DNA from 2 places in the Paraliobacillus sp. X-1268 genome. Region 1 is predicted to be linked to the other one. Evidence: riboswitches for the same ligand, from Rfam matches in the RefSeq annotation. Region 1 holds a riboswitch; the other holds the start of a gene.
What was found. Region 1 has a riboswitch for preQ1 ahead of queF (preQ(1) synthase). Riboswitches for the same ligand answer to the same signal wherever they lie in the genome.

Region 2: another riboswitch for preQ1. It lies ahead of queC (7-cyano-7-deazaguanine synthase QueC); the one in region 1 lies ahead of queF (preQ(1) synthase).

The regions. Positions count from the first base shown of each region.
Region 1 is NZ_QJSK01000002.1:231,989-240,310, reverse strand. It holds gene araA (L-arabinose isomerase) at 1-710, opposite strand, end outside; gene D2K62_RS05720 (ribulokinase) at 754-2,412, opposite strand; gene araD (L-ribulose-5-phosphate 4-epimerase) at 2,434-3,120, opposite strand; gene D2K62_RS05710 (DUF2680 domain-containing protein) at 3,454-3,789, opposite strand; gene D2K62_RS05705 (acrylyl-CoA reductase family protein) at 3,869-4,876, opposite strand; gene D2K62_RS05700 (hypothetical protein) at 4,898-5,530, opposite strand; gene D2K62_RS05695 (queuosine precursor transporter) at 5,710-6,348, opposite strand; gene queF (preQ(1) synthase) at 6,394-6,891, opposite strand; PreQ1 riboswitch class I at 6,964-7,011, opposite strand; gene D2K62_RS05685 (acetylornithine transaminase) at 7,096-8,289, opposite strand; gene argB (acetylglutamate kinase) at 8,282-8,322, opposite strand, start outside.
Region 2 is NZ_QJSK01000001.1:239,191-247,512, forward strand. It holds gene D2K62_RS01305 (undecaprenyl-diphosphate phosphatase) at 1-60, opposite strand, end outside; partial or broken gene D2K62_RS19010 (IS1595 family transposase) at 236-377, shown strand; gene D2K62_RS01310 (PspC domain-containing protein) at 484-672, shown strand; gene D2K62_RS01315 (SdpI family protein) at 704-1,396, shown strand; gene queE (7-carboxy-7-deazaguanine synthase QueE) at 1,589-2,317, opposite strand; gene queD (6-carboxytetrahydropterin synthase QueD) at 2,310-2,777, opposite strand; gene queC (7-cyano-7-deazaguanine synthase QueC) at 2,777-3,445, opposite strand; PreQ1 riboswitch class I at 3,530-3,574, opposite strand; gene D2K62_RS01335 (YjcZ family sporulation protein) at 3,748-3,870, shown strand; gene D2K62_RS01340 (YjcZ family sporulation protein) at 3,916-4,068, shown strand; gene D2K62_RS01345 (SGNH/GDSL hydrolase family protein) at 4,153-4,839, opposite strand; gene D2K62_RS01350 (PspC domain-containing protein) at 5,000-5,188, opposite strand; gene D2K62_RS01355 (UDP-N-acetylmuramoyl-L-alanyl-D-glutamate--2,6-diaminopimelate ligase) at 5,285-6,727, opposite strand; gene D2K62_RS01360 (four-helix bundle copper-binding protein) at 6,937-7,263, shown strand; gene D2K62_RS01365 (manganese catalase) at 7,316-8,137, opposite strand; gene D2K62_RS01370 (LysE family transporter) at 8,247-8,322, shown strand, end outside.

The sequences.
Region 1 (8,322 bases):
TAAAGTTCTTGATATTCCTTATATAGTTTATCAAGATCGGCATCTGTAACCTGATTCATTTCTTCTACTAGATCACCTACACCATAATAGTCTACTACCCAACCGAACTTAATTTGCGCTTCTATTTTATCTCCATCAGTTACGGCAACATTACGCATGTTGTCACCAAAACGTGCTACACGAATATTGGATCCATCTGCAACTGCAATAGCCGTTTGCATCCATCCTGCAATTTTCTCTACTACTTGCTTGTTTTCCCAATGACCGACAACCACTTTACGAGCGATATCAAGTCTTGTTCCAATATAACCATATTCACGATCACCATGTGCCGCTTGGTTTGTGTTCATAAAGTCCATGTCGATTGTTTCCCATGGAATATCACGATTGTATTGTGTATGAAGATGTAATAATGGCGTCTGTAAAGCCTGCAATCCTGCAATCCATGATTTCGCAGGCGAGAAAGTATGCATCCATGTGATAATACCTGCACAATTCTCATCTGCATTTGCTTGCATAGCAAGTTTATGAATATTATCTGATGTTGTTAATACTTCTTTAAATGCAATATTAAAGGGCAATGTACCTGCGTTATTTAGACCTTCTACAACTTTTTTCGAATTGTCCTCTACTTCTTTTAGCGTTTCTTCCCCATATAACGGCTGACTTCCTGTAACAAACCAAAATTCGTACGGTTTAGTTTTTAACATATTCTCTCTCCTCCAATTGATCTTTTTGTTTTTTAAAAAACGCCTAACGGATAGCTTTCAATCGTTTCATTACGTTATTCTCTCCACGGCCAAAGTAGTCATGAAGCTTTACATATTCTTGATACAACTTATCGTAAATTACTACATTCTCTGGTATAGGAACAATCACATCTTCTTTAATACGGGCCATTTTTTCAGCAGCTTCTACCGCAGATTTATAACCGCCATTTTCCACTCCAGCAGCAACAGCACCAAACATCGCTGCACCTAAAGCAGGTGTTTGTATAGAATCTGCAACCTTTATTGTTCGATTTGTTACATCTGCATATATTTGCATCAGCAATTGATTCTTTTGCGGTAAACCTCCACATACATACAACTCATCGACTGGAACACCATTGTTATGGAAGTTGTCTATGATCTCTCTTGTACCAAATGCTGTTGCTTCCAATAAAGTTCGATATATTTCTTCTGGTTTAGTTTGAAGTGTCAAACCAACAATTAAACCACTTAGCTCGGCATCTACCAATACGGATCGGTTACCATTCAACCAATCAAGTGCTAACAAGCCTGTTTCTCCCGGTCTGTATGCATGAGCCTTTTGCTCTAAATATTGATGAACAGTCAGACCAACCCGATTAGCTTCCTCTTGCACGTAAGCAGGAACCGCATTAGCCACAAACCATGCAAAAATATCACCTACCGCTGTTTGTCCCGCTTCATAACCAAAGTAATTCGGTATAATACCATCCTCTACAACTCCACATATACCTTCTACTTCTATTTCTTCTTCACCTAACACCAATGTACAAATAGAAGTACCCATTGTCATGACCATTTCCCCTGGTGAAGTAACACCCATTGCAGGTACGGAGACGTGTGCATCTACGTTTCCTACTGCTATCGCTATCCCTTCTTTTAAACCAGTTTTCTTAGCCATTTCACCTGTTAATCCACCTGCTTTTGTACCAAGTGGAACTACCTCACCGCGTAATTTCGTTTCTGCGAGATATTCTAGACGTGGATCCAATGCTTTGAAAAAATCATTGCTTGGGTAACCATCTTTTTTATTCCATATAGATTTATAACCTGCGGCACAACTATTCCGAATTAAATTTCCTGATAATTGTGAGACAATCCAATCTGTAGCTTCAACGAATTTATCTGCTTCTTCATATACCTCTGGTGCTTCATCAAGTATTTGCCATATCTTAGCAATCATCCACTCGGATGATGTTTTGCCACCATAGCGCGCTAAAAATGTTTCGCCTCTTTGCTTTGCTATTTCATTTAATTTATTAGCTTTATCTTGAGCTGCATGATGTTTCCACAGTTTCACCCAGCTATGAGGATTATTTTCCCATTTTGGATTAAAAGATAAAGGTTGATTATTAACATCCACAGGCAACATTGTACAAGCGGTAAAATCAATACCGATACCTATAACATTTTGTGGATCTACACTCGACTCTCTTAATACTGTGGGAATTGATGTTTCTAAAACTTCTAAATAATCTTGTGGATGTTGTAGCGCCCATTCATAGCCTAATTTTTCACCAGAAGTTGGTAATGTATCGTTAATAACCCCATGTCTATAATGTGTGATATGGTCATTAATTTCCCTACCCGTAGCAAGTGACACTAACACCGCTCGGCCTGATTCCGTGCCATAGTCAACACCTATTGCATATTTCTCTGTCATATGGAAGTTGGATCACCTCCTTTATTGGCCATAATAGGCGTCTTTACCATGTTTTCTTAGATAGTGTCTATCCAATAAAACTTGTTGCATATTTGGCGTATTGGGATTAATTTGATAGGTGTGTAATGCCATTTTGGCTACTTCCTCTAACACCACTGCATTATGCACTGCTTCTGCTGGGTCTTTACCCCAATTAAAAGGTGCATGACTATGAACTAGTACACTCGGCACTGCAAGTGGGTCCACATGTCTAAATGTCTCAACAATTACATTTCCAGTTTCTAATTCATACTCGCCTTTAATTTCATCTTCTGTCATACGTCTTGTGCATGGAATTGACCCATAAAAGTAATCAGCCTGAGTCGTGCCTAAAGCAGGAATACCTGTACCAGCCTGTGCCCAACTTGTCGCCCATGGTGAATGGGTATGGACAACTCCACCAATCCCAGGGAAATTCTTGTATAAAACAAGATGTGTAGCTGTATCAGAAGACGGCTTTTTATTTCCTTCTACAATATTTCCATCTAAATCGACAACAACCATGTCATCTGCCGTTAATTCTTCGTAAGGCACACCACTAGGTTTAATGACCACTAATTTTTCTTTTTTATCGTAACCGCTTACATTCCCCCAAGTAAAAGTGACTAATTGATGTTTGGGTAATGCTAAGTTTGCTTCAAGCACTTGTTCCTTTAATGCTTCTAACATAATTTAGTCAACACCTTTCATTATGAAATTAGTTTTATACGTAGATTTCAATCATTTAATCTTATAGTAATATAATTTGTACGTACAATCAATATATATTGTGTTATTTTTATAAATTAATTTTAAAAAGGTCAGTTTAAATTAAAAAAACCGCATAACAAAAGGGATTAGCGACTTAAAATTAATTAGCCTTTTTTATCTATTATATATTGCTTATAATAAATATATATAAAGTCCATACAAGTTATGTATTAAATTTATTATTTTTATAAACAACTTTAAAGATTAAAATAACAGAAAATCCAACTCTATTAGAGTTGGATTTTCTGTTATTTAGTTATTCTTTTTATGTGTCTTCTTTGGTCCTTGCCAATTTGGAACAAACCCATCTTCCTGCATCTTTTTCATATACATATCTAAGTGTTCTTCCATTTTAGTAGCATCTTCTTCTGATAAGACACCAAATTCTTCATACTTTGCAACAATTCCTTTTCTTTGGTTAACCAAATCTTCATACATTGTTTTTAATTCTTTGGTTTGTTGTTCATTTAATTCAACATCTTCGAATTTTGGTTTTGGATGATCTTTCTCTGCTTCGACTATCGTAGCACCAAACCCAAGCATAATCATCGAAAAAACTAATAGAAGCAAACCTTTACGTATTTTCATATTCAGTCATTCCTTTCTTAATTTACTATCAAACTTAGTGTTATCAATAATTAAGAAAGTATACTTTTATTTGTAGCAATTATTTTGTTGCGACTTTAACTATCGTTCTACCTAAAGCTTTTCCTGCAATCAAAGTTGGTAACTCATCTGCTAATTGGTCCAAACCTATTTCTTTATTCAAAATAATTTCTAATATATCTTTGTTTGGTTTTAAGTCGGTTGCAACTCGATCCCAAATCTCTTTTCTTCCGTTCATCGGAAAATTAACAGAGTCGATACCAATTAGGCTTATACCGCGTAAGATAAATGGATAAACGAATGTTGGAACTTCTACACCACCCGTTAATCCACTAACAGCTACCCCACCATCATAGTGCAGTTTACTTAAAATAGAAGCTAATGTCTTTCCACCAACAGGATCAACTGCTGCTGCCCATTGGGGTTTCGCTACGGCGTGAACTTCTCCATCGAAAACGGCTTCGCGAGTAATTACTTCCTCGGCACCAAGCTTCTTCAAAAAGTCAGTTGCCTCGGATTTACCAGTGCTTGCAGCGACGTTATAACCTTTGTGAGCTAACATAGCAACTGCTATGCTTCCTACACCTCCAGTAGCACCTGTTACGAGTACTTGTCCTTTATCTGGGGTTAATCCATTCTTCTCTAGACGATCAATTGATAGTGCTGCGGTAAAACCAGCTGTACCAAATAACATTGCGTCCTTCATTGAAAGTCCATTTGGTAACGGAAGTACCCATTCTGATCCTACACGCGCATATTCACTATAGCCACCATCATGTGTGACACCTATCCCATAACTCGTAGCAATAACATGATCACCTTCTTCAAATTGATCATCAGCAGACTCGACAACTTCACCAACTAAATCAATTCCAGGAATCTGAGGGTAGTTTTTTACAATAACACTATTATTCGTGTTGGCCATCGCATCTTTGTAATTGATGCTAGAATAATGTACTTTAATAAGTACCTCTCCTTCTGGTAAATCATTTGTTGTTAGTGTGGTTACTCTTCCTGTAACTGTCTCATTTTCTTTTGTTAGTTGATATGCTTTAAATGTTTTTGTCATTTGCTTTTAACACTCCTTCTATTATGATGCATTCTTTTTTTTGAATGTTTTTTCCTTCAGTTTCTTTAACCATGTTGTATTTGCTACATAATCGAAAACTAAACTAATTACAAAACCATGGATCATGACACCTATAATGGTAGTTAAAACAACAATAGTATGTCCAACCATTGTTGTTGGAGAAAATGTCGCTTCACCAAAAAAGGTAACTGCAGTTATTACACTAACACCTGCATCTTTTATAGTAATAATTCCTGGTTCTATCACTACTAGAATTATCATCATACAAATTAAGATCACAGAAATAATAGCTGAAGTTAAGCCATAGTGTTGCTTCTTCAGAAATGCTACAAAAGGCATCGTGTAGTACTTTGTAATCGTTTTTAATCGCAGCAGATGTAAAATACGCGCAAAACGCGCTACTTGAAATACAGCATCTAACGGAATCACCGCTACTAGTAAAAATGGATTACTTTTTAAAAAATCAAACTTATTTTGACTTTTATATAAACGATATACGAAGTCAGCAAAGAATATTCCCCACGTGATCCAGACAATATAACTGGTATATGGGAGATTAGTCCATAATGTAGCAATGGATAGCGTCGCCAAGATTACCATGAAAATTTCATATACTATTTTTTTTGAGAACATCATGTATACTCTTGCTTCCCTCCTATCCTTACTCTATCAAAAAAATACACAGAATCAGAGTAATTGGATTTACCTAGTTATATCATTTTACTAAATTAAGAACATTGTGTGAAATCATTCCGGGGATTTTCTTGCTATAAAAAAACCAGTACTCCTAATTAGGGGTACTGGTTTCTCTATTAACCAACTTTCATTTCTGATGTTGGTTGTTGTTTTGATTGCTCTTTTTTCGCTAAACGAACAAGTAAATATGCAATAGGCGTATCCGCAATTGCAACTATAAATTTAAAAACATATTGTGTAAGAATCATCCCAATCAAGACATTCATCGGTACTGTTCCTGCAAATGCAACAACGATAAAAATAATGGTATCTAACAATTGACTTGAAATGGTTGATAAGTTATTACGTAACCATAATTTTTTCTCACCATGTTGTTTTTTTAGACGATGAAAAATAGACACATCGATATGTTGACTAACGACATACCCTAATAGACTGGCAATCATAACGCGAAAACTTCCGCCTAATATTGCTTCAAATTCAGCTTGCATTCCAAAGGCAGACGCAGCTGGTAAGTGTATTGCTATAAACACGAAAACCAGTGCCACGACCTGTGTAAAAAAACCTGCTCGTACTGTTTTCATCGCCGCTTCTTTTCCATAAACTTCACCAATAACATCGGTGATAAGATAAGTAACAACGTATACAATTGCAGCTGCAGGTAAGATAAACTCACCAATGCTAAATAATTTAACAGAAATAATATTTGATAAAATTAATAGTCCAACAAATAATGCATTCAAATAGACAAACATATCTTCTCTCCTAACTTATTTAAGGAGATTCTTAGCTAACCCTCATTAGCGATTATCAACTTTTTCTGGATACATATCGTGATTCATTAAACGGTGATCTGCTATTTCTTCAAACTTTGTCCCTTTTTTGCCATAATTACAATATGGATCAATCGAGATACCACCTCTTGGGGTAAATTTACCCCATACTTCTATATATCTCGGATCCATTAAATCTATCAAGTCATTCATAATAATGTTCATACTGTCTTCATGAAAATCACCATGGTTACGAAAACTAAATAAATATAATTTCAATGATTTACTTTCAACCATTTTCTCACCTGGAATATAACTAATATATACGACACCAAAATCAGGTTGATGCGTTTTTGGACACAACGTTGTAAATTCAGGACAATTGAATTTAACAAAGTAGTCACGATTTGGATGTTTATTATCAAATGTTTCTAATACATCAGGTGTATAGTCAAATGCATATTTCGTCTCTTGATTCCCTAATAACGAAAGATCTTGTAAGTCTTCATCTCTTCTTCCAGCCATCTGGCTAACCTCCCTTTTTACATATACATTAAAAAAAGCCCATCCCGATAAGGATATGGCTTTTGTAGTCATATGTCCTTAGTTTTTTATAGAGGGTTTGTTGCTAAGAACCTCTCCCATTATAGAACGGAATCGTATCCATTTACTCGGACTATTATATAGAGCGTGGAGCAAGATGTCAACGTTTTGACTTTCATATAGATACTAAGCCATTTCTTCAAATAATTTATCTAGAATAACAATTGCTTGATCTATTTCTTCTTTGTTTGTAGTGATTGGTGGAAGGATTCGAATAACCCTTTCTCCAGCTATGACAATAAGTAATTGATGCTCTTCACGAGCCTTCGTAACATAATCAATTGCTTTTCCAGTAACTTCAATTCCAATTAAAAATCCTTTTCCTCTTATATTGCTTATATTATCATACTTGGCGCTTAATTCTTCTAATTTCAACCAAAGATATTCAATTTGCACATTAGATTTCTCAAGTAAACTCGTACCTGATAATTCTGTTATCGTTGCTAAACCAGCTGTAGTTGCTAGTGGATTCCCACCAAATGTACTACCATGGGAGCCTGCTTCAAATGCTTTTGCCACATGTCCTTTCGCAATTAAAGCACCAATCGGAAATCCAGATCCTAATCCTTTTGCGACACTAATTACATCTGGTTCAAACCCATATTGTTGATAGGCAAACAGTGTTCCCGTACGTCCCATGCCTGTTTGAATTTCATCAATCATAATAAGAACATCATTTTCTTTACATAATTGAACGATTTTATCAACCCAAGCTTGATCAGCGGGGATAACGCCACCCTCGCCTTGAATTAGTTCTAGCATAACTGCACATGTCTCAGGATGGATTAGGTCTTCTAATGCAGCCATATCATTATAAGGCAAATAACGAAAACCTGGCATCAATGGTTGAAAGCCTTCCTGAATTTTTTCTTGTCCAGTTGCGGATAGTGTCGCTAATGTACGGCCATGAAAGGATTGATTAAATGTAACAACCTCAAAGGCTTTGTTTTGCTTTACTTTTTGTGCATAACGTCTAGCAATTTTTATCGCTGCTTCGTTTGCTTCCGCTCCACTATTGCAAAAGAAAACTTGATCACCAGAACTATTTTCCACTAATTTTCTTGCTAGCGCTTCTTGTGATGGTATCTGATATAAATTGGAGCAGTGCCATAGATTCCCCAACTGATTTTCTACTGCCTCTTTAACTGCATCTGGGACATGCCCTAAATTACAAGTAGCAAGTCCTGCCGTATAATCCAAGTATATTTTATCCTTATCATCCCAGACATAACTTCCCTTTCCTTTGGTTAATGTGATTGGAAAACGATTATATGTTGGCATTATTGCTGACATTTGGGTTGTAGAACTTGTTTCAGACATGACTAATCTCCTCCAATCGAATTCTTGTACCTA
Region 2 (8,322 bases), on a different contig from region 1:
CTCCGTCAAACCTTCTACCATTCCTAGTATTATTGCTTTTACTAACATAAAAATATCCATTAACGTTTCTCCCATTCTCTCATGCATTAAATGTTATATAATTTTATTAATCATAGATGATAATTAAATATATAGCTAGCTTTATTTTTTGAAATGGCTCTTGTAAATGAAAATGTATGTTGTACGGATTATTGGCTTGACATTAATACATATACTGCTAAATGGAGGAATATAACGATTTAATGGTGTTGCTAAACATTCAAACAATTACCTTGCTTGGTTTCAAATATTAGAAAGCAGTAAACATCAAAAAAGAAATTTAATATTAAATTATGGAAAATTATGATAGGCTTAGTTTATCTATGTTTATGGAATAATCATATTTGCCTTTCAACTAATGAAACAGTCCTCTTTCTTAACGATAATGGTTTTATATGGTGAAATCGATATAAAAAGCAATTTTAAATTAGAGGAGAGATTAAATTGAAAAATAAATTAAGAAAATCTTCAACAGATAAGTCATTACACGGAGTTTGTGGTGGTATAGCTGAGTTTTTTGGTATATCTTCTTTTTCAGTAAGACTGATATTTATCTTTATACCTTTACCCGCTAATATAATAATTTATTTAATTCTTGCTAATACAATGACAGATAGCCCTCCATCATTATAAATTTAACGTGATTTAAATTAGAGAAAATGATTTGAAAAATAAATTGAGAAAATCTTCAACAGTTAAGTCATTAAAACTAATGAAGGTGATAAAATTGAAAAAGAGGATTCCTAATATTAGTATACTTATAATATCAATGCTAATAAGTGTGTTTTTCTACTCTGGTTTAAATAACAAAATAGCCATTAATTGGTTGAACGGTGAAGTTGCCACTACTACAATCGAGTCAATAGCTTTACATTCAATGCCTTTCATAATGATTCTAATTTATGCTCTATTTCGTTTCATATTTAGAACTTCCCAAGATGATATAAGCGATAATATGAAAAAAACACTAATTATGATTACTTTATTAACGATTTTTACATTCTATATCACCATCATTATTATTAATTTAGGTTACAATCTTGATGTGAACGTAATAACGGGACTAATTTTTTCATTTATCTTAATGATCACCGGTTCTTTAATGCCAAAAGTAAAAACAAATTCGATATTCGGTGTTCGTACAGAATGGACAATGAGTGAAGAAAGAGTTTGGGATATAACACATGGATTCACAGGTAAGTTGTTCCTTTTGACCGGTATTATAAGTATCATACTTATAATGATTATTCCCAAGTACAGCTTTATCTATGGATTTTCTTTGTTTATGATAGGTGCTGCTATAGCGATAATCCACTCTTATAAAACCTATAAAAAAATTGTCAATCTGGATAATTAAAACTAAATCAAACATTTTTTAAGGGCTGTTTTTCGACATGAAACTGGACTTATATAGACAAGTGTGCCGTATATACCGTTGCATCAGAGAATCTTATAATTAGAATAAATGTCTTAGTTCCGTGTTTTAAACTATATAGTTAGCTTTATTTTATAAAACAAATAAAAAAAGAATATCCAATTGGATATTCTTTTAAACGCCCCGTTTATTACCCCAGACAAGTGCATGAACTTGTGGCAGAACACGAGCATGATTTAATTTTGTAGATGCTACAACTTTATCAATCAACCATTCATATTTATCTAGTAAATGACTGGCAAGATTGGAAACATTATTTTCAGCTAACTCATCATTACCTACTTGTAAAAAGAAGGCGATATCAGGATATCTTTCGTGAACATTTTCAGCATAAAGTAAATCATCATCATCGAACACCACTACTTTTAGACTGGTCTTTTGAGAATGATTAGCACTTTGTATGTTTTTAATAATAAGGTCTAGCTTCTCCCAATCTGTCTTCATCTTAGAACTTGGTGGTTTTGGTGAGATGGTGAGGTCATTAACTTTAAGAAACCATTCCTGCCAACGACTTCCTTGTGTTTCGAGCGCTACTTCCATATCTTGCTCATGTAAGGCGTCAACTAACTCATCAAGCTTTGCTAAAAGTGCAGGATTTCCTCCTGATATTGTAACATGATCAAATTTATCTCCACCTGTTTCTTTTAATTTTTTAATAATTTCATCTGCAGTTAGTCTTTCGATTTGGTCCTTTGCACTGCCGTCCCAGGTAAAGGCTGAATCACACCAAGAGCAGCTGTAATCACAACCAGCTGTTCGAACGAACATCGTTTTCCGACCTACAACCATGCCCTCTCCTTGGATGGTTGGACCGAATATTTCAAGTACTGGGAATTTATTCAACGTCCATCCACTCCCGTCTAGCTTCAGCATAACTTGTTGGTGTTTCATATAGTTTAACAAATTCAACACGAAAATGAGTTGCATGCGTTTCAAGTGCTTTTTCCATCTTTTGATAAATCCATACGACCATATTCTCTGCCGTTGTGTTCATGTTTGGTAATGTATCATTAAGATAACGATGGTCAAGATGAATTTCAATCTCTTCCTTCCAAATCTCTTTAATATCGCCAAAGTCAATAACTAAGCCAATTTCATCTACCATACCACTTATTCCGAAGATAACTTTGTACGTATGTCCATGTAAGTTTTTACACTTTCCTTGATAACAATGAAGGTGATGTGCAGCATCAAATGTGAACTCTTTACTAACCATCACCCGTTTTGTGTGATATTTAAGTTCGTGACGTTTTATATCTTCATTTATTTTCTGCAAGTTCTCAACAATCGTAAAACCATACATTAATCGTTCACCTCATCGCGTTCTTTAAGGTACGCATCTAGTCCGTTCTGACGTAACTTACAAGAAGGACAATCTCCACAGCCATCCCCACGAACGCCGTGGTAACAGGTTAACGTTTTTTCGCGAATATATGTAAATCGATTTAATTCATCCGCTAACTTCCACGTCTCAGCTTTATCTAACCACATTAGTGGTGTATGAATAACAAATCCATCATCCATTGATAAGTTAAGGGTGACATTTAATGATTTAATAAATATATCACGACAATCTGGATACCCACTAAAATCAGTCTCACATACACCAGTAATAATGTGTTTTGCATCAATTTGTTTGGCTAATATAGTCGCAAAAGATAAAAAGAGTAAGTTTCTTCCTGGTACAAATGTCGAAGGTAAATCACCATTATCTCCTTCTTTAACCTCGATATCATCGCGCGTTAACGCACTAGGTGCTAATTGGTTTAACAATGACATATCTAAAACATGATGTTTAACGTTTAATTCTGTAGCAATTTCTTTTGCTACTTCTATTTCATCATTGTGCCTTTGATTATAATCGAATGTGACAGCTTCAACATGCTCATAATTTTGAAGCGCCCAGAACAAACACGTGGTGCTATCTTGCCCTCCACTGAATACAACAATTGCTTTACTATTTTTTTTCATAAAAAAATTCTCCTTTCAAGTAACAAAGAGAATTCCACACACCCATAACAAAATAAAAAAACGGTACCTTAAGGAAGGTAACGTCCATCCTTAGTTTTTTATAGAGGGTGTAGCTAGAACCTCTCCTGCATCATTGCAGAATTGTTAATTATTTTCTTCTAAAGTATACCATAAAAAAACTAAAAAGTATGTTTAATGACTTTTACCCACCTTTTTAGAATAACCAGGCATTTGTCCATAACATTATGTTAACCATGACATAGTATACTCTTAGAGCCATTAAGAAAAGGAGGGATTTACTAATGGGTGAACCAGTAGCAGCTGCACCAACAGCAGGATTTGGTGGAGGTTTTGCATTACTCATCGTATTGTTTATATTGTTAATAATCATAGGAGCTTCTTATGGTGGCGGTTTCGGTTATTAAGAAAGAAGAAGGAATGACTAACGAATAAAGAAGGAGGAAAAATATATGAGTTTAGGTTATGGCGGTTATGGTGCTCCAGTCGGATATGGTGCCGGTGCTGGATATGGTGTAGGTACAGGTGCAGGATTTGGTGGCGGTTTTTCATTAATTGTTGTATTGTTTATTCTCCTAATTATTGTAGGTGCAGCTATTTATTAATAGCTAACAAATAGATATTTGTGGCGTGTACTAATGTGCACGCCACATACTACTACATATAGTTATCTTTGCTTAAATTTTATTTTATTTGACAAAATTCATTATGTTTTTATATACATCTTGACTAAAAACTTTATACCCTTTTGCAGTTAGATGTATACCGTCATCACTGATTAATTCGGCAAGGTCTCCTGCTTTTTTTATTGCGCTTCTAACATCAATTTTTAAAACACCTAACTCATCTGCCAACTTATTTAAATTGCGGTTATATATACCATGCCAATGTTCGATACCACCCATAGAACTAATCAGATGTCCAACTACATCACTATATTTATCAGAAACATTTTTATAATAACGTACCGGATCTAAAGGTGGCAATGTGGAAATAATTGGAGTTATACCACTTTCTTGGACTTTTGTAACGATTGTTCGAATGTTTTCTAAATAACGGTCAATTGGAACAATAGGAGCATGTTCAAAACGTGGGCTTTTCACAACCTCTTGCCAATTAAAATTGCAATCATTGCCACCAATTTCAATTATAGCATAATCAGGATGTTGGTCTATTACATCTTTATTTAATCTGGAAAGTAAAGAGTCAGAATTAGCATTAAAAACACCTTTGTTTATAACGTTAACAGTTTCTCCCTCATTTTCATAAAATAATTGCTGTAAAAAAGCAGGATAGTTCTCTTTTAAAATACGCAATCTACCCTTTGCTACAGAGACCCCACGTGTAAGACTATCTCCAAAACAAATTATTTTCATAACTATCACCTTCTATAATTCATTGATGTTCTTATTATAACATTCATTTCCTTTTATAATGCAATCAATGATTAGACTAATTTCGACAATGCATTTCTATTCTAAATTGAATGACAGAACCTTTAACAGTCTCTTAATAGTGTAAATAGATACATTACAGTTAAGTCTTTTCCTCAGGTATGATAAATATAGCTAAAATATAAACTAATAGTAAAGTTGGATTAAATATAGTCAAAGCTACATAAGCCAATCTTAATATAGTTGGATCAATGTTAAAATAATTACCAATTCCACCAAAAACACCAAATATTTTTCTGTCACTAACAGAACGGGTTACTCTATTTTTCACGTTTAATTCTTCCTTCCTCTTGAAGCTATATATAATTATACGAATTGTAAATCAAAAGGTGACATAAAGTATTAAGCATACTAGTTTATAGACAACTTATTCTGTTAAGTAAGTTACAGTTTCTTTATCGGATTTGGTAGGTAAGCTAAATGATTGTTGATAAGGTTCATGACCTTTTCCAGTAATAATAATCCAATCACCATTCTGACTTGTAACCATTGCTTGTTGAATGGCTAAAGTTCGATCTGGGATCACTAATCCTTTATGGTTACCGATAGTGTTGTGAATATTTTCTAGCGTTTCAATCATGTCTTCCAAAGGTACTGTATTTAAATCATCCAATGTTAATAAATATTGATCACTCAGTTTAGCTGTAATCTCAAGCATGTCTTTTCGTTTCGTCTTGTCTCGATTTCCTCTAAAACCAAATATGTGAACAATTCTTTTAGCGCCGGCTACTTTAGCTGTATGTAAACAATGATAAAAAGCATCCGTAGTATGTGCGTAATCAACAACAACATTTGCGCCATTTTGTTGCGGGAACACTTGAAATCGACCATCAACACCTGGGAAATTTTTTAATGACTTACTTATTAATCTCTCGTTAGCTCCAAGTTGGTGTGCAACTGCATAAGCCATGCTGGAATTATATATATTATGAATGCCCTTCATTGATGGATTTATTTCCTCTGTTCTTCCTTCTCTTTTTATTTTGAACGAACCATCTTGCCCAGTTATTTCAATGCAGTAATCATTAGTAGCACTTTTTCCTATTGTAGAAGTGTTAACTTCATCAAGCTGTAATCGCTCATTTAACTTTGCTCCCCAACTATCATCCGTGTTTATAATAGCTTGTCCGTTTTCTTTTAACAATTGAAAAAGTGTTGCTTTTGTTTCGAAATATTCTTCAATAGAATCATGATAATCTAAGTGTTCGTGGCTTAAGTTCAGAAAGAGACAACTATCAAAATTTATTCCTTCCAGTCGATATTGTAATAGGCCGTGTGAAGAAGCTTCCAAAATGATGACTTGATCATTACTTTCATACAATAATCTGTTGAGTGTGAGTGAACCCGGAGTTGTATTAATAGACGGATTACTTTCGCCATTAATAATAGTTTCAATTGTTCCAACTAATCCACAAGACATGCCATTACTTTCTAATATGTGCTTGACGAGATAACTTGTTGTTGTTTTTCCATTCGTTCCCGTAATAGCAATCATTATTTTATTGTGAGATGGATTTCCATAAAAGTTTCCCGCTATAACCGCTAACGCTTTACGACTGTTACTTACATTAATAAATGGTACCGATAAATCAGTAAACTGTTTTTCTCCAATGATGATAGATGCACCATTTTTTATCGCATCTTCAATATAGTCATGTCCGTCTGATCTATAACCCTTAATCGCAACGAAAATAAAACCTGGTTTCACTTCAGATGAGGATTCAGCAATACCATGAATTTCTATCTCATTTAAATTTTGATTTTTAATCTGTTTAAATTTTATATTACTCAGTAAATTTAATAGCTTCATGTTGTATAACTCCTTATTCATACGTACTCTTTTAAAATTGTCCATTATACTGAATGTTACCCTTTAATTAACGTATTAAAACTGAGATTTATTTACATTATTATTTCCTAAGCCTTTTATAATACTCAAGTAAAATTTTTACTTATAATGTTTAGTGAGATTCACGCTGGGTATTATAACTAGATAAGATTTAAAGGAGGACATTGGAAATGAGTCATCAGAAATATGAAGAAATAATTAAAACATTGCACGAATGTATGGAGGCTTGTAATCATTGTTACACCTCTTGTTTTGAAGAGGATGCAAATAAAATGGAGGCATGTATTCGTTTAGATCGAGAATGTGCAACAATTTGTGCTTCTTTTGAACAAGCTCTTACGTATGATACAGCTTTTGTACAAGAATACGCACAACTGTGCGCAACAGCTTGTAAAGCTTGTGGGGATGAATGTGCTAAACATGATCATGACCATTGTAAAAAATGTGCTGATGCTTGTTATGCATGTGAAGATGCTTGTAAAAAATTAATAGCATAAAATAAAGAGAGCCTCTACTTCGCATGTGCAAAGTAGAGGCTCTCTTTATTTACTACTGGAGTGGTGGTGTTCCATGAATATAGATCGGTGCTGGCATTAGACTTGGATTTTGTCCATTTGCTTGTGGATTCTGAATATATTCAAAGTTTCCTTTGCCGTCCATTGATGTTCCACTTGCCCAGCGTCCAGCTTTACTCTCTTCACCTTCAGAAAAGTTCATAAATGCATATGCCACATCTTGCTTGTGTTTTTCAGCATTAAATGTAGATGGTACAACAGCACCTTGCTTTTGCTCCAATTCTTCAATCGCTGCCATCCATTGATTTTGGTGCATGGTGTCTCTTGCAATAAGGAAGGAAAGCATGTCCTTCACTCCTGGATCAGTTGCAATCTCGTATAATCTTACTGCTTGCAATCGTCCCTGTGATTCAGCATTTAAATTTGCTCTGAAATCAGCTAGTAAGTTACCACTAGAAATAGTATAGCGCGCGTTCCAAGGGTAACCAGCACTATCATTTGGTTGTGCTCCTAGACCATTGACAATTGCGTGCTGCGGATTCATTCCTCCTAGAACTGCCTCGATAACAGGATCTTTTGCCCCAGCCTCTTGATCTTGAACTGGTGCATTATCTAAGAGTTGTGCGATCATAGTAGCTAACATTTCTACATGTGCTATCTCTTCTGTTCCAATATCTAAAAGCATATCTTTATATTTTCCAGTTGCTCTACAGTTCCACCCTTGAAATAAATATTGCATCATTACCGATATTTCACCGTATTGACCACCTAAAATCTCTTGTAGTTTTTTAGCATAAACGGGATCAGGCGTAGTTGGTTTAGCTGTGTATTGAAGTTTCTTAATATGTGAAAACATTTTACCCACTCCTTTTCTACTTAGCATGACCATAGAATTACTATTTATTCGCATAGCAATACAACATCTTGAATAAAAATAGTACAAGCCAGTAAAAGGAGTGATTTTGGTGGGTGTATTTTTAAGTTATCTAGTATTGGGATTATCTTTAGCTGCTCCAATCGGTCCGATTAATGCAGCACAAA